2 regions of the Rhizobium sp. PP-F2F-G48 genome follow, and region 1 is predicted to be linked to the other one. Evidence: predicted binding sites of a transcription regulator. Region 1 holds the regulator's gene; the other holds the start of a gene.

Evidence for each region. The regulator HrcA, encoded in region 1, represses chaperone genes, less so after heat shock. The targets are predictions, from matches to a motif close to GTTAGCACTCNCNNNNNGNGAGTGCTAAC.
Region 2: a site for HrcA is predicted at 12,981-13,009, ahead of groES (co-chaperone GroES). Genes of this name have one in related genera too.

Annotation. Positions count from the first base shown of each region.
Region 1 is NZ_SLVH01000003.1:684,150-700,075, forward strand. Features, by position in the region: gene ptsN (PTS IIA-like nitrogen regulatory protein PtsN) at 149-613, shown strand; gene C8J36_RS11235 (SDR family oxidoreductase) at 722-1,501, shown strand; gene C8J36_RS11240 (D-arabinono-1,4-lactone oxidase) at 1,513-2,763, shown strand; gene grpE (nucleotide exchange factor GrpE) at 2,866-3,501, opposite strand; gene hrcA (heat-inducible transcriptional repressor HrcA) at 3,616-4,677, opposite strand; gene rph (ribonuclease PH) at 4,882-5,598, shown strand; gene C8J36_RS11260 (VOC family protein) at 5,613-6,038, shown strand; gene rdgB (RdgB/HAM1 family non-canonical purine NTP pyrophosphatase) at 6,161-6,808, shown strand; gene hemW (radical SAM family heme chaperone HemW) at 6,814-7,989, shown strand; gene C8J36_RS11275 (aminopeptidase) at 8,044-9,297, opposite strand; gene C8J36_RS11280 (polysaccharide biosynthesis/export family protein) at 9,428-10,582, opposite strand; gene C8J36_RS11285 (capsular polysaccharide biosynthesis protein) at 11,265-12,524, shown strand; gene C8J36_RS11290 (adenylate/guanylate cyclase domain-containing protein) at 12,687-13,907, opposite strand; gene C8J36_RS11295 (transcriptional regulator NanR) at 14,085-14,798, opposite strand; gene oiaX (3-oxo-isoapionate-4-phosphate decarboxylase OiaX) at 15,032-15,926, shown strand, end outside.
Region 2 is NZ_SLVH01000003.1:258,284-274,209, reverse strand. Features, by position in the region: gene C8J36_RS09195 (L,D-transpeptidase) at 1-237, opposite strand, end outside; gene C8J36_RS09190 (L,D-transpeptidase) at 475-1,293, opposite strand; gene C8J36_RS09185 (DNA-3-methyladenine glycosylase I) at 1,513-2,154, shown strand; gene C8J36_RS09180 (hypothetical protein) at 2,161-2,349, opposite strand; gene C8J36_RS09175 (DUF305 domain-containing protein) at 2,440-2,760, opposite strand; gene C8J36_RS09170 (hypothetical protein) at 2,883-3,239, opposite strand; gene hisS (histidine--tRNA ligase) at 3,405-5,039, shown strand; gene C8J36_RS09160 (ATP phosphoribosyltransferase regulatory subunit) at 5,353-6,486, shown strand; gene hisG (ATP phosphoribosyltransferase) at 6,483-7,184, shown strand; gene C8J36_RS09150 (deaminase) at 7,206-7,721, shown strand; gene C8J36_RS09145 (glutathione binding-like protein) at 7,855-8,562, shown strand; gene C8J36_RS09140 (FAD-dependent oxidoreductase) at 8,646-9,896, shown strand; gene C8J36_RS09135 (DUF3072 domain-containing protein) at 9,904-10,125, opposite strand; gene C8J36_RS09130 (hypothetical protein) at 10,193-10,777, opposite strand; gene groL (chaperonin GroEL) at 10,915-12,552, opposite strand; gene groES (co-chaperone GroES) at 12,632-12,928, opposite strand; gene chrA (chromate efflux transporter) at 13,256-14,548, shown strand; gene C8J36_RS09110 (TIGR01459 family HAD-type hydrolase) at 14,673-15,521, shown strand; gene C8J36_RS09105 (bifunctional riboflavin kinase/FAD synthetase) at 15,523-15,926, shown strand, end outside.

The sequences.
Region 1 (15,926 bases):
GCGAGGCGGCGCGCGACAAGCGGCCGCCTCGTTGATAGACGGTGGTCGTCGGGCGCGGGGATGAAGCCTGGCGAGCATCGAGGGAAATAGGCCGCAGAGCCGGCACGTCGTGCCGTCCGACGCGGCCCTGTCAACAAGGTACAAAAAAATGGCTTTGGCAGGTCTGCTGCAGCAAGATGCGATCTTTCCGACCCTTCGGGTGCAGTCCAAGAAGCAATTGCTTCAGGAACTGGCCATCAAGGCTTCCAAGCTGACCGGCCTGCCCGAGCGTGAGATCTTCGACGTCATCCTGCAGCGGGAGCGCCTGGGCTCGACGGGCGTCGGCAACGGCATCGCCATCCCGCACGGCAAGCTGCCCGGCGTGACCGCCATCGTCGGCATTTTCGCGCGGCTGGAAACGCCCGTGGATTTCGAGGCGCTCGACGACCAACCCGTCGATCTCGTGTTCCTGTTGCTCGCGCCGGAAGGGGCCGGTGCCGACCACCTCAAGGCCCTCTCCCGCATCGCCCGCGTGCTGCGCGATCCCGACATGGTCGCCCGCCTGCGCGGCACCGAGTCGGCCTCGGCGATCTATACCTTTCTCAGCGACGACCAGACCTCCAACGCGGCTTGACGCGCCACGCCGTTCGACCGGATCTTTTCCGCCTGCCTCCCAAGTTGATATCGACAGAACCCGGCGCCCGGTGAATACTCCCGCTCAGCAAACGGGAGATGAGACGGCATGGCAGGAACAGGTTCGGGACGATTGGCGGGCAAGATCGCCCTGATCAGCGGCGGTGCCGGCGGCTGCGGCCTTGCCGCGTCGGAACTCTTCGCCCAGGAAGGCGCGAAGGTCGGCATCGTCGATCTGCCGTCGAGCCGGGGCGAAGAGGTTGCCGCCGGCATTCGCGCCGCCGGCGGCGAAGCAGTGTTCGCGCCTGCGGACGTGTCCGTCTCGGCCGAGGTGACCGCTGCCGTCGAAACCTTGCAATCGGCGTTCGGGCCCATCACCGTTCTGTTCAATCATGCCGGCATTCTCGCCGTCGGGCCGTTTCTCGAAACGGATGAGGACGAATGGGACCGGCTGATGGCCGTCAACGTCCGCTCCATGTTCCTGATGACCAAGGCGGTTCTGCCGGGCATGATCGCGGCGGGCGGCGGCAGCATCGTCTCGACCTCCTCGATTTCGGCCGTCGCCGCGACGCCGATGGAGGTGCTTTACGACACGACGAAAGGCGCCTGCCACATGTTCGCCCGCGCCATAGCGGTGGAATTCCGCGATCGTAACATCCGCTCCAACGCCGTCTGCCCGGGTTTCATCGCGACCGACCATGGCAAGCGCGAACTGGTGGGCCTGGCCAAGTACGGCATCGACGTCTCGGACGCGGCCATCGCCGCGCAGCAGGGGCGTCTCTGCGAACCGATCGAAGTGGCGCGCGCGGCCCTGTTTCTGGCCAGCGACGAGGCGAGCTTCATCAACGGCACCCATCTGTTTGTGGATAATGGCTTTACGGCCGTGTGAAAGGAACCGTCATGGACAGCAGGACTTCGCGACAGGCCGGCGGCCTCTGGCGCAACTGGGTGGGAAACCAGGCCTGCATCGTGCGGGCCCGGGGTGCGCCCGGCAGCGAGGCGGAGCTGGCAGAGATGGTGCATGCGGCAACCGCCGAAGGCATGGCGGTTCGCTGCGCCGGCTCCGGGCATTCCTTCACGCCTGTGGCCCTCACCAGTGGCCTGCACCTGACGCTGTCGGGCATGCAGGGCGTGACGGGCATCGACCGCGAGCGCAAGCGCGTCTCCGTCGCGGCGGGAACGACCATCAATGCGCTCGGCAAGGTGCTGAAGGAAAACGGCCTCTCGCTGATCAACCAGGGCGATATCGACAGTCAGGCGCTGGCCGGCGCCTTGACCACGGGGACGCATGGCACGGGCGCGACGCTCGGCAACATGGCGTCGCAAATCGTCGGAATGCGGATCGTCCAGCCGGACGGGAGCATCCTGATCGCGGATGAAAGCAATCCGGACCTCCTGAACGCCGCACGGGTTTCGATCGGCATGCTGGGCGTGATCTCGGAGATCACCCTGCAGGCGATGGACAGCTACCGCCTGCACGAGACGCTCTGGCGCTGCAGCTTTGACGAATGCATGGAGCAACACGACGAACTTGCGGCCAGGCATCGTCACTTCGGGTTCTTCTGGTGCCCGGTTCCGGAAAGCCGGCACTGCTACTGCCTGCCGGACACCGCCTCGGTCTCCACGAGCACGAGCCTTTCCGATGTGTGCGAGATGAAGATCATCGACATCACGGACGCAGACCCGATGGAAGCGGGATTCGAAAAGATCGCCTATTCCTCGGAGATCTACCCGATCGAATATGTGCCGAATTTCCACGAGCTGGAATATGCGGTCCCCGTGCGATACGGCAAGGAGGCTTGCCGGGCGGTGCGCGAGCTCATGCTCACCAAGCATCCGACCTGCATCTACCCGATCGAATACCGGTTCACGGCCGGCGATCCCGGCTGGATCAGCCCATTCTTCGAGCAGGATTCGATCACCCTCTCGGTGTCCGGGCAGCCGGGAACCGACTACTGGTCCTATCTATCGGATGTCGACGCGATCCTGCGGGCGTTCGGCTCGCGGCCGCATTGGGGAAAGCTGCATTTCCTGACCGGCGACGACGTGACGGCCCTTTACCCCCGCGCCGGGGACTTCCGCGCCCTGCGGGAGAAGCTCGATCCCGGCGGGTCCTTTCTCAACGACCATCTGCGGCAACTCTTCGGGTAGTCCGCTCGAAAGAGGACCTGCGTCACGCGGAGCGCGTTGTCTCAAAAAAAGGGCCGGGAAGAGAGTTCCCTCTTCCCGGCCCTCGGTTCTTCATCGAAGCCTTTAGCTGGCCGAGGCTTCGCCTTCGACCGCCGCCGTCTTCGGCCCGCCCTTGGCAACGCCGACCATGGCGGGGCGCAGCACGCGTTCGCCGATCGTGAAGCCGGCCTGGACGACCTGGACGACCGTGTTGTGCGGCACGTCGGGATTGGGAACTTCGAACATGGCCTGGTGGAAGTTCGGGTCGAACTTCTGCCCTTCCGGCTCGAGCTTGCGGACGCCATGCCGCTCCAGCGCCGAGAGCATGGAGCGTTCGGTCAACTCGACGCCTTCGATCAGCGTGCTGAGGCCCGCATCGGCCCCGGCCCGCACGTCGGCGGGAATGGCATCGAGCGCGCGGCGAAGATTGTCGGATACGGCGAGCATGTCGCGTGCAAAGCCTGCGACGGAATAGGACTTGGCGTCCTTGACCTCGCGCTCCGTGCGGCGGCGCAGATTGTCCATGTCGGCGGCCAGACGAAGGTAGCGATCCCGGAAGTCGGCCGCCTCGGCGCGGGCGGCCTCCAGTTCGACGGATTCGGCCTGCGTCGCCTCGTCGGCGTCCTCAAACATGTCTTGCACATCTGCCTCGGCCGGCGTGACGATTTCTTCCGCCGGCTTACTGGCTTCGGCACCGTGTTTGGTCGTTTCGTCGGTCATGACGTCTCCGCATTCAGGATCGTTTCGGGATTTGATGCCGATATCGAGGTTCGGGCGCCAAAAATCAAGGGTTGTCGCGCCCGACGGCCCGCTGCCGGGCATCATCTGTTCTGGCTAACGTGAAAGGCGCGACATGAGCTGGGCCGTATAATCCACCATCGGCACGATCCGCGCGTAGTTCAGCCGCGTCGGGCCGATGACGCCGACCGCGCCGATGATCCGGTCGTCTCCATCCCTGTAGGGCGCAACGATGAGGGACGAGCCGGACAGCGAGAACAGCTTGTTCTCCGAGCCGATGAAAATCCGTACGCCCGGCCCGGTTTCCGCCAGGCTCAGCAGTTCGATCATGCTGTCCTTCTTCTCCAGATCATCGAACAGCATGCGAAGCCGGTCGATGTCCTCGGCGCCGGCCAGACCTTCGAGAAGATTGGCGCGCCCGCGAACGATCAGCTGGGTCGGGTTCTTGTCTTCGGCATCGCCGCCGGACCAGCTGGCAATGCCACGCTCGACCAGATCCTGGGAGAGAACGTCAAGTTCCGTGCGCACGGTTTCCTTGACCTTCTGCAGCTGTCCGCGAACCTCCGCGAGCGTCTGGCCCGCCAGATGCGCGTTCAGAAAATTCGCCGCCTCGGTCAACTGCGAACTCGTGACGCCTGCCGGAAGCTCGATGATGCGGTTCTCAACCTGATCGTGCTCGCCGACCAGCACCGCCAAAGCCTTGGTGGGGGCGAGGCGCATGAATTCGACATGCTTGAGGACCGGATCGTTCTTCGCCGTGATGACCAGGCCGGCGCCCCGCGACATGCCGGAGAGGACCTGGCTTGCCTCGTTGAACAATTGCTCGACCGGCCGGTCGCGATCGCCCCGCCGGACCTGCCTGTCGATGGAGGCCCGGTCTTCGGCCGAGAGATTGCCGACCTGCATGAAGGCATCCACGAAAAACCGCAGCCCGATCTGCGTCGGCAGGCGGCCGGCGCTGACATGGGGAGAATAGATGAGGCCGAGATCTTCCAGATCGCTCATGACATTGCGGACCGAAGCCGGCGACAGCGACATCGGCAGGAGCCGCGACAGACTGCGGGACCCAAGCGGCTCGCCGCTGTCGAGATAGCTTTCGACGATGCGGCGAAACACCTCGCCGGAGCGCTCGTCGAGGGCCGAGAGCCTGTCGCGCATTGCCGATGTCAGCGCCGCCTTGTCAGCAGATCGTTCGTTCTGTGCCATGCTCGAAATATAGTGAGAGGCCGGGCGATCGACAAAGGGAAAATTGACGTACCGGGCCTGCGACGCGTCATTGACGGGCCTATTTCGCTCCTCGGCTTTCCTTTGCGCGGCAACATAGGCTAGAAGGCACGCAAGTTTCAGACCAAGGAGTCCAAGATGCGGCCGTCCGGCAGAAAAACAGATCAGATGCGCAAGGTCACCTTCGAGCGCAACGTGTCCAAGCATGCCGAAGGCTCCTGCCTGGTCAAGTTCGGCGATACGCATGTGCTGTGCACGGCGAGCCTTGAAGAAAAGACCCCGCCATGGCTGCGCAACAGCGGCAAGGGCTGGGTGACGGCGGAATACGGCATGCTGCCGCGGGCGACCGGCGACCGCATGAAGCGCGAGGCTGCGACCGGCAAACAGAGCGGCCGCACGCAGGAAATCCAGCGCCTCATCGGCCGTTCGCTGCGCTCGGTCGTCGATCTGCAGGCGCTCGGCGAACGCCAGATCTCGCTTGATTGCGATGTGATCCAGGCCGATGGCGGCACCCGCACGGCGTCGATCACCGGCGCCTGGATCGCGCTGCACGACTGCCTGAAGTGGATGGAAGCGCGCAACATGACGAAAGTCGAGCGCGTGCTGAAAGACCATGTGGCCGCGATTTCGTGCGGCATCTTTGCCGATCAGGCCGTGATCGATCTGGACTACCTCGAGGACAGCGCGGCCGAGACGGATGCCAATTTCGTCATGACCGGCTCCGGCGGCATCGTCGAGATCCAGGGCACGGCCGAAGGCAAGCCCTTCTCCGAAGCCGAATTCGCAAGCCTCATGGGCCTTGCCAAGAACGGCATCTCGGAGCTCGTGACCCTGCAGAAGCAGATCATCGCCTAAAGCGGGAGACGGAGATGGTCAGGGCGACGGCGACACTCGAAGGCATTCTGGAAACGGCGCTCTACGCGTCGGATCTGGACGCGGCCGATCGCTTCTACGGCGACGTGCTCGGACTGGAGCGCATTGCCCGGCTCGATGACCGCCATCTCTTCTTTCGATGCGGACAGGGCGTGCTGCTGATCTTCAACCCGACAGAGACCCTGAAGCCTGCCGCCGACGCGGCATTGCCGGTTCCGACCCACGGGACGACGGGCCCGGGCCATGCCTGCTTTCGCGTGTCGGCCGACAATCTCGCTCTCCTGCGAGACAGGCTCGCGGCGGCCGGCGTGATGATCGAAAGTGAGATCACCTGGCCGAACGGCTCGCGATCCTTCTATTTTCGCGATCCGGCCGGCAACAGCCTGGAATGCGCCGAACCGGGACTCTGGCCCATCGATTGAACCGTTCGCCTCGACACCCTGCCGGGTCATCCGATTGCGTTTGCGCGATCGGATGACCGGTTTTACCGACCCACGTCTCCGCGGCGTCTCAACGCCCTCCGGTTTACCTTTCGAGACCCATCATGACACGCACGCTTGACGACAAGACCCTCATCGTCGCCAGCCACAATGCCGGCAAGATCCGTGAAATTCGCGATCTGATCAGCCCGCTCGGCTTTTCCGCCAAATCCGCGGCCGACCTCAATTTCATCGAGCCGGACGAAACGGGCACGACCTTCGAGGAAAATGCGACCATCAAGGCATTGGCCTCTGCGCGCGCCTCCGGCCTGCCGGCGCTGTCCGACGATTCCGGACTGGTGGTGGATGCGCTGAACGGCGATCCCGGCGTCTACACCGCGAACTGGGCGGAAACGGCCGACGGGACGCGCGACTTCGCCATGGCCATGCACAAGGTGGAGACGGCCCTGCAGGAGGCCGGCGCAACGACTTCAGCGGCACGCTCCGCGCGCTTCATCTCCGTGCTCTGCCTGGCCTGGCCGGACGGGCATGTGAAGCTGTTTCGCGGCGAAGTGGAAGGCACCGTCGTCTGGCCGCCGCGCGGCAGCCAGGGCTTCGGCTACGATCCGGTCTTTCAGCCGGAGGGCCATGAGCGCACCTTCGGCGAAATGAGCGCGGACGAAAAGCACGGCTGGAAGCCCGGCGACGCCCATGCTCTTTCCCATCGCGCCCGCGCCTTCAAGGTGTTCGCTGAGACCTGCCTCGGCGCCTGACGGATATGGCTGACTTCTCCTTCATCGGCGACAAGACCGATCCCGGCTTCGGCGTCTACGTGCATTGGCCGTTCTGCGCGGCCAAGTGCCCCTATTGCGACTTCAACAGCCATGTCCGCCACCAGGGCGTCGATCAGGCCCGCTATGTCGCGGCCTTCCTGAAGGAGATGGAGGAAGCGCGCCGCCTGTCGGGCCCGCGCACCGTGACCAGCATCTTTCTTGGCGGCGGCACGCCTTCGCTGATGGATCCGGCGACGGTGGATGCCATCATGAACGGCATTTCGCGCTTCTGGCATGTTCCGGACGGCATCGAGATTACGCTGGAGGCCAACCCGTCGAGCGTGGAAGCAACGCGCTTCCGTGGCTATCGCTCGGCCGGCGTCAATCGCGTGTCCCTCGGCGTGCAGGCGCTGAACGACCGTGACCTGAAATTCCTCGGACGCCTTCACAATGTGGAGGACGCGCTGAAGGCGATCGGGCTTGCGCGCGACATCTTTCCGCGCATGTCGTTCGACCTGATCTATGCACGGCCGAACCAGACCGTCGAGAACTGGGAAGCGGAGCTTAAGCAGGCCGTATCCTACGCCGTCGACCACCTGTCGCTCTATCAGTTGACCATCGAGGAAGGCACACCCTTCTTCGGCCTGCACAAGGCGGGCAAGCTGATCGTTCCCGATGGCGACCAGTCGGCGCTTCTCTACGAGGCGACGCAGGACATCACGGCCTCGATCGGCATGCCGGCCTATGAAGTGTCCAACCATGCGGCCCCGGGAGCCGAAAGCCGCCACAACCTGACCTACTGGCGCTATGGCGACTATGCCGGTATCGGCCCCGGCGCCCATGGACGCCTGACGATCGGCCGCGAAAAGCTGGCGACGGCGACCGAGCGCAAGCCCGAGACCTGGCTCGACCTCGTCGAGGCCAATGGCCACGGGATGATCGACCAGGAGGTGCTCGGCTACGACGAACAGTCCGACGAGCTGCTGCTGATGGGGCTGCGTCTGAAGGAGGGCATCGACCTCGTGCGCTGGGAGGCCCTGTCCGGCCGCGCGCCCGATCCGGAAAAGGAACGCTTCCTGATCGAGCACGGCTTTATCGAGCGGATCGGCAATTCCCGTCTGCGCTGCACCCCCTCCGGCATGCTGATCCTCGATGCCGTCGTCGCGGATCTCGCCTGCTGAACACCAGGGTTTCTGGATGTGGGGTGACCGGCCTTCAGGCCGGTCACGGGAAGATCAGGCCCATTCGCCGCCGCGCATGACGGGCACGCTCGTCCCATCCTCGCGAAGGCCGTCAATATCGACCTTGTCGGACCCGATCATCCAGTCGATGTGGATGAGGCTGGCGTTGCCGCCCTGCGCGGCGATCTGTTCCTGACTGAGCGACGCGCCATCGAGGAAGCACTTCGAATAGCACTGGCCGAGCGCGATGTGGCACGACGCATTCTCGTCGAACAGCGTGTTGTAGAACAGGACGCCGCTGGCCGAGATCGGCGAGGAGTGCGGAACGAGGGCCACCTCCCCCAGGCGCCGAGCGCCTTCGTCCGTATCCAGGACCTTGTTCAACACAGCTTCACCCTTCGACGCCTTGGCCTCGACGATCCGCCCGCCTTCGAAACGAACCTGAATGTCATCGATCAGTGTTCCCTGATGCGACAGCGGCTTCGTGCTGGAAACATGGCCTTCCACGCGCAGCGCATGCGGCGTGGTGAAGACTTCTTCCGTCGGGATGTTCGGATTGCAGGTGATCCCGTTCTTCGCCGTCGAGGCGCCGCCGTGCCATTCGTGGCCATCGGCAAGACCCACGGTCAGATCGGTTCCCGGACCTGTGAAATGGAGCGCCGAGAAGCGCTCGCCGTTCAGCCAGGTCGACCGCTTGCGCAGGTTGGCATTGTGCTCCTTCCAGGCCGCAACCGGATCCTCGACATCGACGCGGGACGCCGCGAAGATCGCGTTGGCCAGCTTCTCCACGGCCACGTCTTCCGCGTCTCCCGGAAACATCTGTCGGGCCCAGGACGGATTGGGATAGGAGACGATGTTCCAGTTGATATCGAAGTTCGAAATCTTCTCCAGCGCCGGCTTATAGGCCATCGACATGGCCTTGTTCGCCCGCGCGACCTTGGCCGGATCCTGGGATGCGAGCAGCATGGGATTGTCGCCGGAGATCGCAAGACGCGCCGCATTGCCCGCATAGGCCTTCGCCATGCCCTCATAGAGCCAGTTGCTGGCCCGATCGAAGCTCTCGTCCGGCGCGTGCTCGTAACGCGCCAGCGTGCTTTCCTCGTCGGAATAGAACGTCGTCACCAGACCGGCACCGGCGAGATAGGCATGCTTGGTGATGAGCCGCACCAAGGGCAACGCCGCGATCGGCGATGTGATCACCAGATCCTGTCCCCGTTCGAGCCCAAGACCGATCCTGACCGCCACTTCGGCCAGCTTCTCAAGTTTGCGGGCATCGATCGGCGGCGTGTGGGGTGTAGCTACTGGCATGTCGAACATCTTTCTCCAGGGAAACGAGGTTCGACGTTAGGATAGGATGCGGGCTATTTGAAGGGAAAACGACAGAGCGCCGGCCCTCCGCGAGCCGACGTCCACGACGCGATGAGGCAACGTCCGTCTTTTACCGGAAGGTGTTGACCGCTCGTCCGACGGTCGCCGCCTGTGCGACCGGCGCCGTTGTCGAGCTTACCAGCGTTGCGAACTTGCGCACCTCTGCCAGCGACGAATTGGCGATGAAGATCAGGTCGCGGTTCTGCAGGCTGAAGCTTTTCAGCAGGAAGAAGCCGTTCGGGTCCTTCAGGTCGATCTGGTAGATGACGTTGGTCGTCGGACCGGCCGATGCGACCCTGCCCGGCACCAGGCGCTGGACGAGCGCCGTCGGTTCCGTGCGATAGATGAAGACGCCGCGTGCATTGGCGCGATCGTCGTTCAGACCGCCGACCTTTGCCAGTGCTTGGTTGAGGAACAGCTGCGACTCGTCGAACTGGATGGACGCATTGCTCGTCGCCGCTCCGAACACGGTGAAGCTCCGCGGCTGGCGGATAAGCGCGATCACGTCGTCCGACTGCACATAGATGTTTTCCGACGGATCCGAGATCAGCCGTTCCATCGGAATGGTTTCCGTGCGCTGACCGCGCGTGATCTGGACGGAGAGCTGGTGGGACTCGATGCGGGGGCCGCCGGCCATGGCGATGACGTCGAGCAGCTTTTCGCCGCGCGGAGACAGGGCGATGCGGCCGCTGCTGGCCACTTCACCCGTGACCGTGACGGTGTTGGATACATTCTTGACGACGCTGACCAGAACCTGCGGCTGGATGGCGATACGTGCCAGCGCATTCTCGATCGCGGCCTTGACCTGCTGCGGCGTGCGATTGGCAGCCTGCACAGTGCCGGCGTAAGGCACGGAGATCGTTCCGGATTCCGAGACCGGCTGTTCCGGTATCTCCGTTCCACCCTTGACGGAGCCGCCTGAGAAAAGGCCGTCGGGCGACGCTTCCCAGATGGACACGACGACCGTGTCGCCGACACCGATGATGGACGAGCTGCGCTTGCGCGCATTGCCGAGCTTGGCGGCAAGCTGCGTTTCCATGCCGCTGGAAAGAAGCGAGATGATGCCGGGGGTGACGGGGATCACCGTGTAGGGAGAATAGCTTTCCTTGGCTTCTTCGAGAATCTCGGCGGAGCTTGGTCCGGAACTCGGCATGACCGTGCAGGACGTCGTGGTCAGACAAATAACAGCCAGCGACACACTGGTAAACTTGGTCAAGAACGGCATGGGCACCCTCAAGCGCGGATCCTTCACGAGAAGTTGATCCACTCCCCCGAAATAGCGGTGTTGTTTTGGTTATCTCAACACCAACTCGTAAACAATGACTTCAAGGCCGTACCAAGGAAAAACAAACAGGCCACTGCAAAAAGAGCACAGTGCCTGAGGTCGGACGCAGCCGGATCGTCCTCCGGACGGATCGGCGCGGAATCCTTTGATTTCAAGGCCTTGCCAAGCGTGCACGCCTTGGATGGCGCATCTTCGACAGCGTTCGGTTCCTTCCCGTTTCGATCGAGAAAGCCGATGAAACCGGCTTTGCTCCTTGGTTCCGGCCGTGGCTGACGATGGCCAGCATGGGCTTACCATCGGCGCCCTGGCGACGTCGAGCCTGCCATCATCGACCGTCTATCGACCGCCGGACGGCAGGTTTGCAGCCTGGTCGAGGCCGCTCGGCAGCCAGACGCACGTTCCGTTGTAAGTTTCAGCTATGACCAAACCGTGAAGATGGAGGGATAGCGCGGCGGAACGTCCCAAATTCGAACACGTCACGCTCCCGCCTTTGCAAGGCCATTCTGCTGTTTCCCGGGATCGCGCGTTCCGATAGGGTCTTTTCAACGACCGCCGGGAGGGAGACGCATCCGCGTCCGGAATGAAACGACCGCATGACCAACGAGCCGCTGATCGACCCGACATGACGTCCACATTGACCTACGCATTTCATATGCACGCCTGGAAGCGTGATGTGCTGCGCCGCTATTTTCCGGAGAGAACGTTCGTCTTCGTCCCTTTCTTTCTCAGCGAAACGCGGCTGCGTCGGGATTGGCTCGATCGGATCGATCTTGCGGCAGCGCCCGAGATCTTCGTCTGGAGCCTGAACCTGCCGGAGACGGTTTCGGCATTTGCGCATCGGCATGCGATCCCGATCCATATCGTCGAGGATGGCTTCATTCGCTCGGCCGTTCCGCATGCCGGTCGCACCCCACCCCTGTCCCTGATCGTGGACAGCCGGACCGCCTATTTCGACAGCCGGACGCCTTCCGACCTCGAAGACATTCTGCAGCATTATGACTTCGACGCCGACCCTGCTTTGATGGAACGGGCGCGTCGGGGAATGGAGGCGCTGCTCTTACAGGGGATCAGCAAATACAACGCGCCCGTCGATCAGGCCGCATTGCCCTATGGCGCCAAGGGCAGGCGCCGGGTGCTCGCACTCGGCCAGGTGGATGGCGATGCGTCGATCCGCTACGGCTGCCCCAGTCCCGTGACCAACGAGGAGATGGTCCGGCGGGCGGTGGCCGAGAATCCCGATGCGGAGGTCATCTACAAGCCGCACCCCGATGTCCTCAGCGGCGTGCGCCGTTCGTCCGCCAACCTGTCCGAACTCGCGCGGATCTGTACGGTGCTGACGGAGCGCATCCCGATGTCGCGCGCTTTCGAGACGATCGACCATGTCTATGCCATCACCTCCCTTGCCGGATTCGAGGCGGTCATGCGGCGGTTACCCGTCAGCGTCCTGGGCGTGCCCTTCTATGCGGGATGGGGCCTGACGGACGATCGGCAAAGCGTAGGGCGCCGGACACGCCAACTGACGGTCGAGCAGGTATTTGCTGCGGCATTTCTTCTATACCCACGCTATTTCGAGCCGGATACGGGAGCGACCACGACATTGGAGGCCGTCATCCGGGATCTCCGTCGCCCAGTCGCGCCGGCCTTCGCCCGTCGGAAGCCGCCGGCATGGCCATTGTCAGGCCCTTACGGAGCGATGGGTTGGCGCCACGCCCTCACGCCGATCGTCGCCGCGGCCGTCAGGCGCGTCGCAACGTCCGAGGACGTGGACTACTATCGGCACTACCCGATCGACTTCTTCCGCGAGCGACCGGAGCGCGCCTTTCGCATCATCGGACGGCTGCTCTACCCTTTCGATGACAGTCCGGATCGAGAGGCCGCCTGAAGCCGGTCGCGCACACGTGTGCAGCGGTTGCGCGATAACGACAGGCGTCAACACGGACCGAAAGCGCCACGCGCAGATCTGAAAGATCGCGAGACGCCTTGGGCGCTTTGGGCGCTTTGGCCTCTCCCGCCTGATGTCCCGACGCTCGCTTGCCGTCCTCTGCTATTCCTGCGCCTGCGGCATCGGCATGAGCGTGAAGAGCTCCTGCGCCAGCTTGACGCCACGCAGCGCGTAGCGGCCGATCGAGACGACCTCCCTGTCGCCCGGCGGCGGGGCGCCAGCGACGAAGGGCGAGGACATGACGACCGTCCGATCGACGAAGCGGCAGAGCGACGCAATTCGGCTGACCTCGTTGACGGCGGGACCGATGACCGTGAAATCAAGGCGGTCGGCACTGCCGATATTGCCGTAGAACACATCCCCGATATGCAGCCCGAGATAGACTTCCGTCGTCGGGCGCCCCTCCATGGTGCGACGCGCATTGAGATCCGCAAGTTTGCCGCGCAGGCGCCGCTCGGCATCGAGCGCCCGGCGGCAGGCATCCTCCCGTTCTTCCGCCTTGAAGATCGCGAGCGTTCCGTCGCCGATCAGCTTCAGCACGTTACCGCCGGCTTCGTGAATGGAGGTGATGACCGCATCGGCGTAATCGTTGAGGAACGGGATGATCTCGTCCGGAGCGAGGCTCTCGGTGATGCGGGTATAGTTCTGCAGGTCGGAAAACCAGAGCACGGCCGAGATGCGCTCGGCCTTGCCTCGGGTGATGCGCCCCTCCAGCACGTGGCTTGCCGCATCTTCGCCGAGATAGACCTCCGCGATCGTGCGGGTGACGCGGTTCAGAGATCCCGCCTTGATGGCCAGTGCCAGCACGGGCACGAGGGACCGCAGGGCCTCCACGCCCTCATCGGTGAAGCCGTCCTGGTCGGCCGTCGTCCAGTGCGAATAGAAGCAATCCATATCGCCGATATGGCTATCCGGCGAGAAGCGCTGGATCATGGCGATATAATCGCGATGACCTTCCGCCAGCAGCGTGTCGAGCGCATAGAAATCGGTCGGGTCGCCGAAGCCGATGCGGCGGCGCAGCTCGTGGCCGTTGGTCTCGCGCAGGTGATGGAAGGACGACCGCTTCCAGTTCTCTTCCGAAACGCCCTCGTTCGTCGGGCCGTATTCGAACATGCCCTTGCCGGGCTCGCGACTGTCCCACTGGAACGCGCGCCCCTCATAGACCGGATGAAGCGTGTCGATGAGCGCCAGTCCCCGGTCGATCGGCAGCCCGGCGGCGCGGAGATGCTCGCAGAACCCGCGCATGATCTCCATCTCGTCGGAGCCCTTGAGACCCTGTGTCGTCAACCATGCGGAGATGCGTGCGATTTCGCCTGCGTCCATATCCGCCCCTCCCTGTAGCCGTCGTCGTGATGCCGCGGTTCCCGGTCGCTCGTGATCGAAACGGAACGGCGAAAAAGGAACCGAGGGCGCCGGGTTCTACTGCATATTCCGTCAAACCGGAATCGTTTTCAGCCCGAATTCGGAAAGGTCGATGACCATCGAGGGAGCGCCGAGGCTTTAAGCGTCCTTTGACGCGTAGAGCGCGCGGGAGCGTTCGAGGTGACGCAGCATGGCCTGCTCCGTGGCATCGGCGTCGCGGGCGACGATGCAGCCGATGATGGATCTGTGCTCGGCGAGCGTGATCGTTTCCTTACCGGTCCAGATCAGCATATGCGTGTGATAGCCCCGCAACCAGGCCAGCATGGCTTCGCTGACGGCAACATAGATCGGATTTCCGGAGATGCGGGCGATGCGGCTGTGAAACTCCATGTCGGCAGCGATGAAGGCCGAGGCATCCTCCAGTGCCGCTTCCTGGCGGTCGAGGATGAGATTGAGATCCACGATATCGGCGTCCGTCGCCCGGGTTGCGGCCTCCCGCGCCATGCCCCGCTCGAAGAAAATGCGCGCGCTTTTCAGATGCTCCAGCGTGTCGGAGGATTTCGCCAGCATCATCTGGGCGGTCGTGTCCACCTGTCGCAGGATCGAGCGGGCCGTGAGCTCCAGCACGCGCGCCCGCTCGCCGTGGGAGATGACGACGAGGCCCATATTGGCCAGAGCCTGCATCGCTTCGCGGATGGCCGGTCGACCGACACCGAACCGCTCCATCAGCTCCCGTTCGGACGGCATTTCGTCGCCGGGATTGAGTTCGCCCGAGGTGATCATCGCCTGCAGGCGGGAGAAAACCTCGTCGGACAATTTTCGGCGCGTGATGGTTTCGGTCGGCTGGCTCATGAAATCCCGGTCGGTTGTTCAACCCTTGCATCTTCGCATGCGCACGACGCCGGGAAAAGCAGAACGCGCGCGCCGCGATGCTTTCTCCCGATATGCAGCTCGTTCCGAATTGAGCGGGGGGTCATCCCCGCCAATTTCTCCGACCCGATATCTTGCGTGATTGTTATACTCATTATACCAGTTCATCAACAGGGATCCTGCGAAGCGTGGATCGAGCCGGGGAAGACAAGCCGATGATCACCGTGACCTACCGCATCGAGACGACGGGCAGCGTCGACGCCATGGCTGCGAAGATCGCCAGCGATCAGTCGACCGGGACATTCGTGCCGGTTCCGGGTGAAACCGAGGCGCTGAAGGCCCGCGTTGCCGCGCGCGTCACCGCAATCCGGCCGCTCGAGCCCGCGAAAACGCCGAGCTGGCCGGAGGCACCGGCCGGCCACGGGACGATCCATCGGGCCGACGTCGATATTGCCTTTCCTCTCGATGCCGTGGGAACCGACCTATCGGCGCTGATGACGATCGCGATTGGCGGCATCTTCTCGATCAAGGGCATGACGGGGCTCCGCGTCGTCGATCTCAAGCTGCCGCCGGAGTATGGCGCGGCCTATCCGGGCCCCCAGTTCGGCTTGCCGGGCAGCCGGCGTCTCACGGGCGTCGAGGGCCGCCCGATCATCGGCACGATCGTCAAGCCGGCACTCGGCCTTCGGCCGATGGAGACGGCAGAGCTGGTGGGGGAGTTGATCGGTTCGGGCGTCGATTTCATCAAGGACGACGAGAAGCTGATGAGCCCGGCCTATTCGCCGCTGAAAGAGCGCGTCGCCGCCATCATGCCGCTGATCCTCGATCACGAGCAAAAGACCGGCAAGAAGGTCATGTATGCCTTCGGCATTTCGCACACCGACCCGGACGAGATGATGCGCAACCACGACATGGTGCTGGCGGCCGGAGGCAACTGTGCGGTCGTCAATATCAACTCGATCGGCATGGGCGGCATGGCTTTCCTGCGCAAGCGCTCCGGCCTCGTGCTGCACGCCCACCGCAACGGCTGGGACGTGCTCACCCGGCATCCCGGCATCGGTTTCGACTTCAAGGTCTGGCAGCAGTTCTGGCGGCTGCTCGGCGTGGACC
Region 2 (15,926 bases), 430 kb from region 1:
TTTGTGGTTGGTATCGACGATGATGGTGCCGGGGGCCTCGTCGGTGCGCAGCCGCACCTTGGTGCGCCAGAATTCGCGCGCCGGCTTGCGCTGCGACGCGGCGACCGTCGTCACGTCGCTCTGCCCGATGGTTGCCGCCGGCCGCTCGATCATCGTTGCCGATGCCGCGCCCGCGCCGCCGAAGAGCAGCGCTGCCGCAAGTGCCGCACCTGCCGCACGTCCCCGTTTCGTCGTCATGAATGTCTCTCCCTCTCAAGCCCGCCGGTCGCGCCGCCAACCCCTCTCGAAGGGCCGGCAGACGCGCAACGCATCGGGGAAACGCTATTCGATCGCACGCATCCCGCAAGATCGGACCGTGCGACATGGATCGAATGTGATCGTCCCCGAGGTCATGTCGAGGACGATTGTTGCTGAAAAAGCACGATGCGGCGTCGAAACCGGCTTACGCCCGTGGCCCCCCGCATCTGGCCTGCCTTACTGGACGATGACCCGCGTTCCCACGTCGACCCGCTCGTAAAGGTCGGTCACGTCCTCGTTGCGCATGCGGATGCAGCCGGAGGACACGGCATAGCCGATCGTCCAGGGCGCGTTGGTGCCGTGAATGCGGTAGAGGGTGGAGCCGAGATACATGGCGCGCGCGCCGAGCGGATTTGCCGGGCCGCCCTCCATGCTGGCGGGGAGATAGTGGCCCTTGGCAGCTTCGCGGGCGATCATTTCGGATGGCGGGCGCCAGGTCGGCCATTCCGCCTTGCGCGTCACCTTGTGCGCGCCCGCCCATTCGAAGCCCGGCTTGCCGACGCCGACGCCATAGCGCCGGGCCTCGCCCTTGCCGGTGACGAGATAGAGGAAGCGGCTGTTGGTATCGATGACGATCGTGCCGGGACGCTCGCGGGTCTCGTAGGCGACGGTCTGCGGCAGGAACTGCGGATCGATCGGCCGCACGGGGCGCTGCGGCGCCACCATGCCGGCGGAGCGCACCAGCGGCGCGGCCCGCTGGACGGCGGGTCGCTGGTAGATCACCTGCTGGCGCGGCGCGAAGATCCCGGAGCGTTCGCGGTAGACGACGCGCGGCTGGTCGCCGACGGCGCGCTGGCGCAGAACGCGCCGCTCGTCCACACGGCCCAGCACGGTCCGGGGCGCGGCCCCGAGCTGCATCAGCCAGGGGGCCGTCAGGTCCGGGCTGACGATGACCGGCGGGCGGTTGCCGTAGCGCTCCGCGGCCTGCGCGAAGCCGGCGCCGATATCGGTGACGGCAACGGAAAGGAGAGTGGTGAGGATCAGCAATGTCTTCATGACGGGGTGGCTCTCGTTCTGGCGCGCGGCGAAGGCTCGGCCGGTCCATCCGGCTTGTGGGGGAGAGCCTGACACCGGAGCGGGATAGGAAGCGTAAACGGACATTGCAGAACGGGTGGCCCGCCTGTGAAAGTCTTCGGTAGGGTTATTGCGTGCTTTCGAAAAATGGTTGACGAAGCGTGAAGCGTGCCGATTGCGGGCAGAAGAGGGGCGAATGCGATGAGCGAGATCGAGACACCCAAGGGCCTGATCGCCGGCCCGGACGGACAGACCCGCTGCGCCTGGCACGGCAATCTTCCGGATTATCTGCGCTACCACGACGCGGAATGGGGCCGCCCGGTGACGGAGGATATCAGGCTGTTCGAAAAGATCTGCCTTGAGGGCTTCCAGTCCGGCCTGTCCTGGCTGACGATCCTCAGGAAGCGCGACTCCTTCCGCGCCGCCTTTGCCGGCTTCGACATCGATGCCGTGGCCGATTTCGGCGAGGAGGACATCGCCCGCTGCGTCGCGGATGCCGGCATCGTGCGCCATCGCGGCAAGATCGTCTCGACCATCAACAATGCCCGCCGCGCACAGGACATGCGCGCCGAATTCGGCACGCTCGCCCGCTATTTCTGGCGTTTCGAGCCGGCCCTGCACGAGCGGCCCTCAAACGTCACCCACGCCGAAATCGCCGCCAACCCGACAACGCCGGTGTCGGTGCGGATCTCCAAGGACCTGAAGAAACGCGGCTGGACCTTCGTCGGCCCGACCACCGTCTATGCCTTCATGCAGGCCATGGGCCTCGTCAACGACCATATCGAAGGCTGCATCTGCCGGCAGCCGATCGAGGACCTGCGGGCCAGCTTCGTCCGGCCCTAACGGATGTCAGAGCGTGCGACCCCGCCGCCCGCTTGCCAGAAGCACGATGCCGACAAGGGCGACGACGATGCCGATGACCAGCCACTGCGTCTGGCCGGTCATGAAGCTTCCACCCATCAGATTGGCGCCCTGCAAAATCCAGATCAGTCCCACGAGCAGGCAGAGCACGCCGGCGATCGTCTTGAAACGCTTCATTCCCGTCTCCTCCTCAAGCGGCGTCCCCCATGGTGCGCTGCGCGGCGTGGGGCCAGGCATTGCCGGCCCCACGCCTCTCTCTGTTCCCGTTCAGCCGCCGTTTTTGGCAAGCCAGGTCTTCATCCGGGCGATCTCGGTTTCCTGCGCCGCGATCACCTCCTGCGCCAGCGCGCGAAGATCGGGATCGGTGCCGAATTCCAGCTCCACCTTCGCCATGTCGATGGCGCCCTGGTGATGCGCGATCATGCCCTTGGCAAAATCGACATCGGCCTTGCCCGTATAGGCGATGGCCATGCCCTCGTGCATCCTGGCGTTCGCCTTGGCAAAGGCCTGGCTCGAAGGCCCCTGGTCGCCCTTGGGCGTCGTCTTGTCGCCCGACATGGCCTCATGGTTCATCTGGCTGTGATCCATGGGTTTGGCCGCGTCCTGCGCGAAGGCGAGGGCGGGCGCGAGCGAGAGAAGCGCGATCGTGGCGGCGCCGACGGTCATCTTTTGAAACATGGTCTGTCCTTTCGATAGGATGGATATGCCGATCAGGTCGAAAGGGCGGATCTGGGTGGTGGCGCCGCGGGCTCCGGCGTTAGGGCGATCAGCGGAAGCTCGACGGCCGGGCGCAGGCGCTGCGGCGCCAGGGCAAGCCGGCCGATATCGCCGGCCTCGACTTCCAGCGCGAAACAGGCCGAACAGAGCATGGGATGCGTGCCCTTGGTTGAGGCGTGACAGCCGCTCGGGCAATCGGGCGATCCCGAATGCCGGTTGCCGTCGTCGTGAACGGCATGAGATCCGGCGATGCCGTCCCCATGGGCGAGCCCCTGCGCCTGCGCCATGGCGGAGGTCCATCCCGACAGGATGGCGCAAAGCACGGAAAGGGCGAGGACGAAGGCGCGCATCGCCTCAACATAAGCAGGATCTGCCCGAAGGGAAGCCCGCCTCGTCTGCCTTCGCGCCGTCTTCGGGCCGCCCGGCCAGCCTTGCCGCTCTGCCCGTGATCGGTTAGGGAAGGCGCCAAGCCAATGAACGGACTTTCCAACCGCAAACGAGACGGTCGAAACGCCATGAACGACAAGAAGAAGAAGCCTCAGAAGCTCAAGGCCCGCCTGCCGCGCGGCTTCGTCGATCGCTCCGCCGCCGACATCCGCGCCGTCGATGGCATGGTCGCCAAAATCCGCGAGGTCTACGAGCGCTACGGCTTCGATCCCGTGGAAACGCCGCTGTTCGAATATACCGATGCGCTCGGCAAGTTCCTGCCCGACAGCGACCGCCCCAACGAAGGCGTCTTCTCGCTGAAGGACGACGACGACCAGTGGATGTCGCTGCGCTACGACCTCACCGCGCCGCTCGCCCGCCATGTCGCGGAGAACTTCAACGAGATCCAGCTGCCCTATCGCACCTTCCGCGCCGGCTGGGTCTTCCGCAACGAAAAACCCGGCCCCGGCCGCTTCCGCCAGTTCATGCAGTTCGACGCCGACACGGTGGGCGCCGCCGGCGTCCAGGCGGATGCCGAGATGTGCATGATGATGGCGGATACGATGGAGGCGCTGGGCATTGCGCGCGAGAAATACAAGATCCGGATCAATAACCGAAAGGTGCTCGATGGGGTTCTTGAGCTTATTGGTCTTGGCAATGATGAAAGTGCTGATCGGCGACTTAGCGTCTTACGTGCTCTAGACAAGCTGGATAAGTTTGGTCGAGAAGGTGTGGAACTTTTGCTGGGGCAAGGGCGAAAGGATCAGTCTGGGGACTTTACCAAGGGGGTGGGGCTCGATGTCAATCAGATATCGACTCTAATGTGGTTCACTACTGCGAACGTCAATCGTATTGCCCCGAAGGATAGTTTTTCGCCAGAACTTGCCGGTGATATGTTGGATGCTCACAGTACGGATAATGTTCGGTGCAACTTGCAAATGTTGACTGACTGGAGTGAGGCTGCAGAAATTGAAACGAGGCAACCGTACTACCAAGATAGCCGTAACGCTACGTTGATTGAAGGAATCAAAGAACTTCGAGCTATGGCGGAGATTTTCTATTCATGCGGCTATGGGACAAAAAGGATTAGCATCGACCCCTCCGTGGTCCGCGGCCTCGAATACTACACCGGTCCCGTCTTCGAAGCTGAACTGACCTTCCCCGTGCCCAACGAAAAGGGCGAAAGCGTCGTCTTCGGCTCGGTCGGCGGCGGCGGTCGTTATGATGGCCTCGTCTCCCGCTTCATGGGCCAGCCCGTGCCCGCCACCGGCTTCTCCATCGGCGTCTCCCGCCTGATGACGGCGCTGAAGAACCTCGGCAAGCTGGGGGAGGACGAGATCCTCGCCCCGGTCGTCGTCTGCGTCATGGATCGCGACATCGAAGCGCTCGGCCGCTACCAGCGCTTCACCCAGGCGCTGCGTCACGCCGGCATCCGCGCCGAAATGTATCAGGGCAACAAGAAGAATTTCGGCGACCAGCTGAAATATGCCGACCGTCGCGGCGCGCCTCTGGCCATCATCCAGGGCGGCGACGAGCTCGAGAAGGAGGAAGTCGTGATCAAGGACCTGATCGAGGGCAAGCGCCTTTCCGGCGAGATCGAGGACAACGCCACCTGGCGCGAGGCCCGCGTCGCCCAGGTCTCGGTGCCGGAAGCCAAGCTTGTCGAAAAAGTCCGCGAGATGCTGGAGGCCCAGAAGCAGGACCGCGACCGGGCGGCAGGCTGACCCGCGTGTCCCCGATCGCCTCGACCGCAGAGCCCCTCACCCTAACCCTCTCCCCGCAAGCGGGGCGAGGGGACGCGGCACACACACCCGCCATGATCGCCGAAGAGCTCAGCCACACCGGCTCTTCACCTCGAAAGCAGGGCGCCTATCACACCCTATCTTCTCTCCGCCTGCGGGGAACCCGCACCGGCCTTCCTTCTCCCCGCTTGCGGGGAGAAGGTGCCGGCAGGCGGATGAGGGGCAGCATCCCCACGACGGCACCGCGCTTCCAGCCCTTCAACCTCGCCCGCACGCCCCCGGGAACCGCACATCCATGACCCTCTCCGACATGCCCGATTTCGCCCCGGACCTTCTCGCAGCCTTCACGGCCCGGCGGGCCGAGCGGGTGCATACGCCGGTCATCCAGCCGGCCGATCCCTTTCTCGACATGGCGGGCGAGGACCTGCGTCGGCGGATCTTTCTCACCGCGAGCGAGACCGGGACGAGCCTCTGCCTACGGCCGGAGTTCACCATTCCCGTCTGCCTGCGCCACATCGCCACGGCCACCGGCACGCCGAAGCGCTATGCCTATCTCGGCGAGGTCTTCCGCCAGCGCCGCGGCGGCGCGGAGGAGTTCTATCAGGCCGGCATCGAGGATCTCGGGGAGCGGGACGTGGCCAGTGCCGATGCGCGCGCCATTGTCGACGCAATGGAGATCCTGCGCCTCGTTCTGAAAGGCCGAAACCTTTCCCTGACACTCGGCGATCAGGCCGTGTTCGAGGCCGTGGTCGCCGCCCTCGGCCTGCCGGTCGGCTGGCAGAAACGGCTGATCCACGCCTTTGGCGACGCCGCGCATCTCGAAGCGCTGCTCGACCGGCTGGCCCGCCCGCAGCCCGTGGCCGGCCTCGATCCCGAGATCGAGGCCCTGCTGTCGGCAGACCGGGAGGACGATCTGATCGCCCGTCTCGAAAGCCGGATGGAGGAGACCGGATACTCCACCAATGCCAGCCGCTCGCCGGCCGAGATCGCCCGGCGGCTGAAGGAAAAGCGCGCGCTGGCCGAGACGCGGCTCGACGGTTCGGCCCTGCTGCTGCTGCGCGAATTCCTGACGCTGCGCCTGCCGCTCGCCGAGGCGTCCGCCGCACTCGCCGGCTTTGCCGATGCCGCGGATCTGAAACTCGGCCCGGCGATCGCCGCTTTCGACGCGCGTCTCGCCGCGCTCTCCAATGCCGGTGCCGATCTCTCCGCCATGACCTACCGCGCCGCCTTCGGCCGCCCGCTCGATTACTACACCGGCATGGTCTTCGAAATAACTGCCGCCGGCGGCGAGGTGCTTGCCGGCGGCGGGCGCTTCGACCGGCTGATGACGTTGCTGGGCGCCGAGAGCCACATCCCGGCCGTCGGCTTCTCGCTGTGGCTCGATCGCATCGACACGCTGCGCACGCGCAGATCGGGAGAGCCGGCATGACCATCACCATCGGGCTCCCCTCCAAGGGCCGCATGAAGGACGAGGCCTCCGCCATCTTCGAGCGCGCCGGGCTAAAAATATCCACCGTCGGCAACGACCGCTCCTATCGCGGTCGCGTCGAGGGCATGGACGATGTCGAGATCGCTTTCCTGTCGGCGTCGGAGATCTCCCGCGAGATCGGCGCTGGCGCCGTGGATTTCGGCGTGACGGGCGAAGACCTCGTGCGCGAGGGCCTTGCGGATGCCGACGAGCGCGTCGACTTCTGCGCCCGCCTCGGCTTCGGCCATGCCGATGTCGTCGTCGCCGTGCCGGATATCTGGCTCGACGTCGACACCATGGCCGATCTCGGCGATGTCGCGGCGGAGTTCCGCAGCCGCCACGGCCGCCGGCTTGCCATCGCCACCAAATACTGGCGCCTGACCCAGCAGCACTTTTCCGGCAGCCACGGCATCCAGCTTTATCGCATCGTCGAAAGCCTCGGCGCCACAGAAGGCGCGCCGGCCTCCGGCTCCGCCGATATCATCGTCGACATCACCTCCACCGGCTCGACCTTGAAGGCCAACCACCTCAAAATCCTCTCCGACGGCATCATCCTGCCCTCCCAAGCCTGCCTCGTCCGCGCCCGCAAGCCGGAGCATGATGGGGACGCGCGGATCAGGGAGATCGTGGAGCGGGTGCAGGCGGCTTTGCGGGGTTAAACGGGGCGAGGGGAGCGTGTCATGATGCGGACGCTGGAAGAGCGAATGATGGCAGAGGCGCTTGCCGAAGCGCGAGCGGCTTTGGACATCGGTATCTTTCCGGTCGGTGCGGTCTTGTGCGTCGGGGAAGAGATTGTCGGCCGTGCGCATAAGTCGATGCAGTCGAGCGAGCTCCATCATGCGGAGATGAACCTCTTCCACCGCGTCTTCGATGGCAGTCGCAGTTTCGCGCGAACGGACGGTTTGGCGCTCTATACCACGCTCGAGCCCTGCATCATGTGCTTTGGCACATTGCTGCATCTGCCCATTTCCCGGCTGGTCTTCGCCATGGAGGATGCCTATGGCGGATGCGCCGCCGTTCGCCTTGATCCATCTCCATCTCGACATGCCGCCCGCACGATCGAGATCGTCGGCGGAACCTGCCGGGAGGATGCCCGCAGCCTCTTCCGCGCCTTTCTGGACACGACGTCCGAAAACTTCTGGAAAAAGGGCGGCGCGCCGGAATTCCAGGCTGCCGTGCGGTCGATGCACGGCTGAGACGTCCGCTCGAAATCGGCATCTGCGGATAGGCTCGCGATCGATCTCGGCGGTATATTCCGGATCGCCCGCTGACATCCCGCCCCATCACACCTATGTGAAACCGCAACCCTTTCCAAGGAACCCGTTTCATATGGCCGATCTCTCTTCCTTCCCCATCACCACCCGCTGGCCCGCCACCCGTCCAGACGCCATCCAGCTCTATTCGCTGCCGACGCCGAATGGCGTGAAGGTCTCGATCGCGCTCGAAGAACTCGGGCTGGACTATGAGCCGCACCTCGTTTCCTTCGGCACCAACGACCAGAAGTCGTCGGAATTCCTGTCGCTGAACCCGAACGGCCGCATCCCCGCGATCATCGATCCGAACGGTCCCGAGGGAAAGCCGATCGGCCTGTTCGAGTCGGGTGCCGTCCTCATCTATCTCGCCGAGAAGACCGGAAAACTTTTCCCGACGTCTGCTGCCGGGCGTTACGAGACGCTGGCCTGGGTCATGTTCCAGATGGGCGGCGTCGGACCGATGTTCGGCCAGTTCGGTCATTTCTACAAGTTCGCCGCCGACAAGGTCGCCAACAATTCCTATCCGATGGAGCGCTACCGCGACGAATCCAAGCGGTTGCTGTCGGTGCTCGAAGCGCGCCTCGAAGGCCGCCAATGGCTGATGGGCGATGACTACACCATTGCCGATATCTCGACCTTCCCCTGGATCGACGGCGCCCGCAAATTCTATGGCGGCGATCAGGTGCTCGACTATGCGAGCTTCCCGAACGTTGTCGCCTGGGTCGATCGCGCGCTGCAGCGCCCGGCCGTCCAGAAGGGCATGGAGATCCCCAAGCGGGATTGATCAGAAGCGCTTTCTCTCCTGCATTGACGCTCCCGCTCGTGACGGGATAGGTCACGGGCGGAACGATGCGAAGGGAGGACGGCGTGGCGGAAGAGCTAGGCGGGATCGGAGTGCAGGACGACCGGCTCGTCGTGGTCGGCGGCGGGCAGGCGGCCTTCGCGCTGATCGCGCGGCTTCGGGCGCTGAAGGATAGCCGTCCGATCACGCTGATTTCGGACGAGCCGAGCCTGCCCTATCAGCGCCCGCCGCTGTCGAAGAAATATCTGCTTCGTGAGATGACGCTCGACCGCCTGCAATATCGGCCGGAAAGCTGGTATGCCGAGCAGGCGATCGACCTCCGGCTCGCCACCCGCGTGACCGCCATCGACCGCGCGGCGAAATCCGTGATCCTGAGCGACGGCACGAGGCTTTCCTACCACACGCTGGCGCTTGCGACCGGCGCCACGCCACGGCATCTGGCCGACAGCGTCGGCGGCGCGCTTGATGGCGTCTTCACCCTGCGCGATTTCGGCGATGCCGACCGGCTGGCCGAGGCGATGCGCCCCGGCCGTCGCGTGCTGATCATCGGCGGCGGCTATATCGGGCTGGAGGCGGCGGCCGTCGCCCGCACGCTGGGGCTCGAGGTCACGCTGATCGAAATGGCCGACCGCATCGTCCAGCGCGTCGCGGCCTCGGCAACGTCGGACATTTTGCGCGCGCTGCACCTCTCTCGCGGCGTGGATCTGCGGGAGGGCACCGGTCTGACGCATCTCGTGGAAAAAGACGGCCGCGTCGTCGGTGCCGAACTTTCGGACGGCACGACCATCGACGTCGATCTCGTCATCGTCGGCATCGGCGTGTCCGCCAACGATCGCATCGCCCACGACGCCGGTATCGAGACGGCAAACGGCGTTATCGTGGATATCCACGGCCGCTCGAGCGACCCCTCGGTCTTCGCGATGGGCGATTGCGCCGTGTTGCCCTTTGCCGACATGCTGATCCGCCTGGAATCGGTGCAGAACGCGGTGGATCAGGCGGAAGCGATTGCCGCGACCATCGGGGGCACGCCGACGCCGTATCATCCAAAGCCCTGGTTCTGGTCGGATCAATACGACGTCAAGCTGCAGATCGCCGGCTTCGGCCTCGGGCATGACGAAACGATCACGCGCGCCGGGCAAAGGCCGGGCAGCGCTTCCGTGTGGTATTACCGCCAGGGCAGGCTGATCGCGGTGGATGCGATCAACGATGCCAAAGCGTATGTCGTGGGGAAGAAACTGATCGAGATGGGGGCGACGCCGGACAAGGCCGCCATCGAAAACCCCGCCACCGACCTCAAGGCACTTCTCGTCGCCTGATCCTGTCTTATTCGCCGAGATCGAGCTTGCCGCGCAGCGCGTCGATCCGCTTGGACGCCTCCGCCTTGGTGATGTCCTCGGCAAACTGGTCCGGCTGGTGTGCCTGCTCCGACAGCGTCTGCAGATAGGACCGCTGCGCTCCCGTCATCGGCTCGTCGCCGCTGACCCAATCGTCGGGGTTTTTCTCAGTGTTGGAAGATGTGTCGTTGGCAATGGTCTTGTCGGACATGGACTGCTCCTGTGAACGTTCTGTTCGCTAAACGTTCACGCGGGGAGGAGGTTCCGCCGGGCGACAGCTATTGCCGGAGACGCGCGGTTATGTCGGCTGCCAGGGCGTCGATGGTCGATGCGTCCGCGTCCGTCGCCGGCACGCCGAGTGCGTCGAAACCGGCGCTCAAGGCATGATTGTCCAGAATCGATCGTTCGATGAAGCGATCGATGAGGTGCTTGCGTTCGGACGTTGCGTGGTCGTAATCGGAGGCGGTTTCCACACGCTGTCGCAAGACGGCATCGGGCGCCTGCAGGAAGACGATCCTGTACCGGGCAAGGTCGAGCGTCGAGAGATAGTCCGGCCGAAGGGCGGCACCTTCCAGGATGAAAGGCTCCTCCAGGGTCTCCTGCCATTCGATGGCCTGAAGCAGGCGCGGCCACATGTTCTCGTGATGGACCTTCAGGAACCAGTGGGCGGTCTCGGGCGAGAGACCGGTGTAGAACTCCGCGACCTGAGGCTTCACCTCCGGCCAGGGTCGCCCGGGGTGACGCCCGAGATCGTCGGTCGAGATGACCGTCCAGCCGAGGCTGCCCCCGAGCCGCGCCGCGAGAGACGACTTTCCGACATGAGACGTGCCGGCGATGAACAGTCCGGATGGCATCGGCATCATGGCAACCTTTCGATGGCGCGCGCGGGTCGATGGGGTAGCGAATATTAGCAAAAGAAGCGAAAGCCGAATACCCATCGACGAAAAAAGGGCGGCCCTCGCGGACCGCCCCTCATTCCATCGATCCGTTTCCGGATGGATTACATCATGCCGCCCATGCCGCCCATGTCGGGCATGCCGCCGCCCATCTGGGCGTCCTTCTTGGGGAGCTCGGCGATCATGGCTTCGGTGGTGATCAGGAGCGAGGCGACCGAGGCTGCGTTCTGCAGCGCCGTGCGCACGACCTTGACCGGGTCGACGATGCCCATGGCGATCATGTCGCCATATTCGGACGTCTGGGCGTTGTAGCCGTAGTTGTCGTCGTTCTTCTCGAGGATCTTGCCGACCACGATCGAGGCTTCGTCACCGGCATTGTCGGCGATCTGGCGAACGAGCGACTGGAGCGCGCGACGAACGATGGCAACGCCGGCGTCCTGGTCGGCATTCTCGCCCTTGACGTTGAGAACAGCCGAGCAACGCAGCAGGGCGACGCCGCCGCCGGGGACGATGCCTTCCTGAACGGCTGCACGCGTTGCGTTCAGCGCGTCGTCGATGCGGTCCTTGCGTTCCTTGACTTCGATTTCCGTCGAGCCGCCGACGCGGATGACGGCAACGCCACCGGCGAGCTTGGCCAGACGTTCCTGAAGCTTTTCGCGGTCGTAATCCGAAGAGGTCTCTTCGATCTGCGCCTTGATCTGGGCAACGCGGCCTTCGATCTCGTTCTTGGCGCCGGCACCGTCGACGATGGTCGTGTTCTCCTTGGAGATCGAGACCTTCTTGGTACGGCCGAGCATTTCGAGCGTGACGTTCTCGAGCTTGATGCCGATGTCTTCGGAGATGACCGTGCCACCCGTCAGGACGGCGATGTCTTCCAGCATGGCCTTGCGGCGGTCGCCGAAGCCCGGAGCCTTGACGGCAGCGATCTTGAGGCCGCCACGCAGCTTGTTGACGACGAGCGTTGCAAGAGCTTCGCCTTCGACGTCTTCAGCGATGATCAGGAGCGGCTTGCCGGTCTGGACGACGGCTTCGAGAACCGGAAGCATGGCCTGCAGGTTCGAAAGCTTCTTTTCGTGCAGGAGAACGTAGACGTCCTCAAGCTCGGCCAGCATCTTTTCCGGGTTGGTCACGAAGTAGGGGCTGAGGTAGCCGCGGTCGAACTGCATGCCTTCGACGACTTCGAGTTCGGTTTCCGCGGTTTTGGCTTCCTCGACGGTGATGACACCCTCGTTGCCGACCTTCTGCATGGCTTCGGCGATATCGGCGCCGACCTGCTTGTCGCCGTTTGCCGAGATCGTGCCGACCTGTGCGACTTCTTCCGACGTGGAGATCGGCTTTGCCTTGGCCTGCAGGTCCTTGACGACGGCGAGAACGGCGAGGTCGATGCCGCGCTTCAGGTCCATCGGGTTCATGCCGGCTGCAACGGCCTTGTTGCCTTCGCGAACGATCGCCTGGGCCAGAACGGTTGCGGTCGTGGTGCCGTCACCGGCGATGTCGTTGGTCTTGGATGCGACTTCGCGAACGAGCTGTGCGCCCATGTTCTCGAACTTGTCTTCCAGTTCGATTTCCTTGGCGACGGAAACGCCGTCCTTGGTGATGCGCGGTGCGCCGAAGGACTTGTCGATGACGACGTTGCGGCCCTTGGGGCCCAGCGTGACCTTGACGGCATCAGCGAGGACATCGACGCCGCGCAGCATCTTTTCGCGCGCGGTGCGGCCGAATTTTACTTCTTTAGCTGCCATTTTGAAAACTCCCGGGCAAAAGCCCAAATTTTAAGTGTCGTCGGATTGTACGAAGAAACTGCCGGAGGCAGGGCCGATATCAGGCGATAACGCCCATGATGTCGGATTCCTTCATGATCAGCAGGTCTTCGCCGTTAAGCTTGACTTCCGTGCCCGACCACTTGCCGAACAGGATGCGGTCGCCGGCCTTGACGTCCAAAGGAACGACCTTGCCGCTATCGTCACGCGCGCCGGAGCCGACGGCGACGATTTCGCCTTCCTGCGGCTTTTCCTTGGCGGTGTCGGGAATGATGATGCCGCCCTTGGTCTTGGCTTCGGATTCGACGCGACGGACGACGACGCGGTCGTGCAGGGGGCGGAATGTAGTGCTTGTCATTGTCTTTTCCCTCGATCAAATGACGCTGGGATCTCTCGGGATCCATCGATCTGTTAGCACTCCGGTATGTCGAGTGCTAGCAAGGCTGAGATAAGGGTGGTTTCTGCCGGAGTCAAGGTTGAGGCCGTCGTTTCTGTCGGCAGCCTGTCATGAGACCGTCGTAGGGACGGTGCGCGACATGGGGCCGGATGCGCGTCGCACGCAACGGTCGGCGCGCGGATCGGGAATCGCTGGGGCAACATGAACGATCAACACGGCACGAATGCGACAGCCCGGAAGTTCGGCCCGTCCCGGGATGGTCAAAACGATGTTTCCACAGAGCGGGAGGTGGCCATTCGCCCCGCTTTCGCAGAAGCCGCGCGTGTCTGGGCGCGCATCGGCTTCCTCAGTTTCGGCGGCCCCGCCGGGCAGATTGCCCTGATGCACCGCGAGGTGGTGGAGACCCGGCGCTGGGTGGATGAGGACCGTTTCCTGCATGCCCTGAACTATTGCATGCTGCTGCCGGGCCCGGAGGCGCAGCAGCTCGCCATCTATATCGGCTGGCTGCTGCACGGCACGCGCGGCGGCCTCGTGGCCGGCCTCTTCTTCGTGCTGCCCGGCCTTTGCGTTCTCCTCGGCCTTTCGACGCTCTACGCGCTCTACCACCAGACGGGCATGCTCTCGGCCGTCTTCTTCGGCCTGAAAGCCGCGGTCCTCGCGATCGTTGTCGAAGCCCTGCTGCGTCTGGCCCGAAGGGCACTGAAGACGACCGTGGCGCGCGTGATCGCGACGCTCGCCTTCGTCTGTCTGTTCGTCTTCTCCGTGCCGTTCCCGCTGGTCATTCTCGCGGCCGGCCTGTTCGGTCTCCTCACGGCCGGTCGCCAGGCGGCGAATGCATCAATGGGAGACGTGGCAGGCCCGGCCCGCACCTGGCCGCAGACGCTGGCGCTCGTCGCCGTCTGGGCCGGGCTCTGGGTCGCGCCGCTCGGTCTCATCGTTCTTCTCTGGGGTGAAGACAGCGTCTTTGCCGCCCTCCACATCTTCTTTTCCAAAATGGCCGTCGTCACCTTCGGCGGGGCCTATGCGGTGCTTGCCTATGTCGCCCAGCAGGCGGTGGAAACGCATCACTGGCTGCGTCCGGGCGAAATGCTGGACGGCCTGGCGCTGGCGGAAACCACGCCGGGGCCGCTGGTGCTGGTGCTCACCTTCGTCGGTTTCATGGCCGCCTTCCGCGTGCCGCCCATAGGCCTCGATCCCGTGGTCTCCGGTCTCATCGGCGGACTGGTCGCCACCTGGGTCACCTTCGTGCCCTGCTTTGCCCTCATCTTTCTCGGCGCCCCCTCGGTCGAGCGGCTGCGCGGCAACCGGATGGCGGTCGCGGCCATGGCGGCGATCTCGGCGGCCGTGGTGGGCGTCATCCTCAACCTCGCGGTCTGGTTCGCTTTGCATGTGCTGTTTGCGCGCGTGCAGCCGGTCCGGCTCGGACCCCTGGTCCTGTCCGTGCCCGACCTTGCCTCCTTCGATCCCCGGGCGGCCCTTCTCGCACTTCTGGCGGCCGGCCTGCTGTTCGTCGCGCGCCTGGGCGTGGTCGCCACGCTGAGCGTCTGCGCTGCCGGTGGCTTGCTCGTCTCGCTGCTGTGAGGCGGCAGAAGAGGGTATTTCCGCAGGAATGCGGCGGATAAGAGAGGCGATTGCCGCGTTTAGGCTTGTCTTTTGGTGACGTCCTTGCGATGTCAGCCGACAGAAGTCTCAATGGGAAGCCTGCATGGCCGTTCGCATCAACAGCTTTCGCGACATCGCAAACCGCTATGACGTGGTGCTATGCGACGTCTGGGGCGTGCTCCACAATGGCGTCGCGGCCTTTCGCTCGGCCTGCGAAGCCCTGACGGACGCCCGCAGTCGCGGCCTGACCGTGGTGCTCGTCACCAATTCGCCGCGCCCTCATCCCGGCGTCATTGTCCAGATCCGCGGCCTTGGCGTGCCCGATGCCGCCTATGACCGCATCGTCACCTCCGGCGACGTCACCCGCGCGCTGATCGCGGCCGGCCCGAAAAAGATCTACTTCATCGGCTCCGACCGCGACTTTCCGCTGCTGGCGGGCCTGGGCGTCGATATCGTCGCCTCCGAAGATGCCGAGATCATCGTCTGCGCCGGCTTCTTCGACGACGAGACCGAGACGCCCGACGATTACCGCGCCACGCTCTCGGCCCTCGTCAAGCGCAACCTGCCCTTCATCTGCGCCAATCCGGACCTCGTGGTCGAGCGCGGCGAGCGGCTGATCCCCTGCGCCGGCGCCATCGCCAAGCTTTACGAGGAACTGGGCGGCGAGGCGCGGATCGCCGGCAAGCCGCACAAGCCGATCTATCGCGCCGCGCTCGGCGAAGCCAGGGCCGTGCGCGGCGCGCTCGACGGCGCCCGCGTCATCGCCATCGGCGACGGCATGCCGACCGACGTTCGCGGCGCGCAGGACAGCGGCATCGACGTGCTCTATATCGGCGCCGGCATCCACAATGCCGAATACATGACCGGCGAAAAGACCGATGAAGCGAAGCTCGCCGCCTTCCTGAAAAAGGAGGGCGCGACGCCGAAATGGTGGATGCCGCGGCTCGCGTGACATGACAGTCTTTCACCGCAACGAGACCAGGAATCCTCTCCCTGCCACTCTCCACGGCGGCGTCATCGCCATTGGAAATTTCGACGGCGTCCATCGCGGTCACCAGTCGGTGCTCGATCGCGCGCTGGCCGAGGCCCGCACGCTCGGCGTGCCCGCGCTCGTTCTGACCTTCGAGCCGCACCCTCGCGCCGTGTTCCGGCCGGACGAGCCCGTCTTCCGCCTGACGCCGGCGCCGCTCAAGGCGCGCATCCTCGAAGGCATGGGCTTTGCCGCCGTCATCGAATATCCGTTCGATCGCAGCTTTTCGCAGATGTCGGCCCATGATTTCATTCGCGACGTGCTGATGGACTGGCTGAAAGCCGGCCATGTCGTCACCGGCTTCGATTTCCATTTCGGCAAGGGACG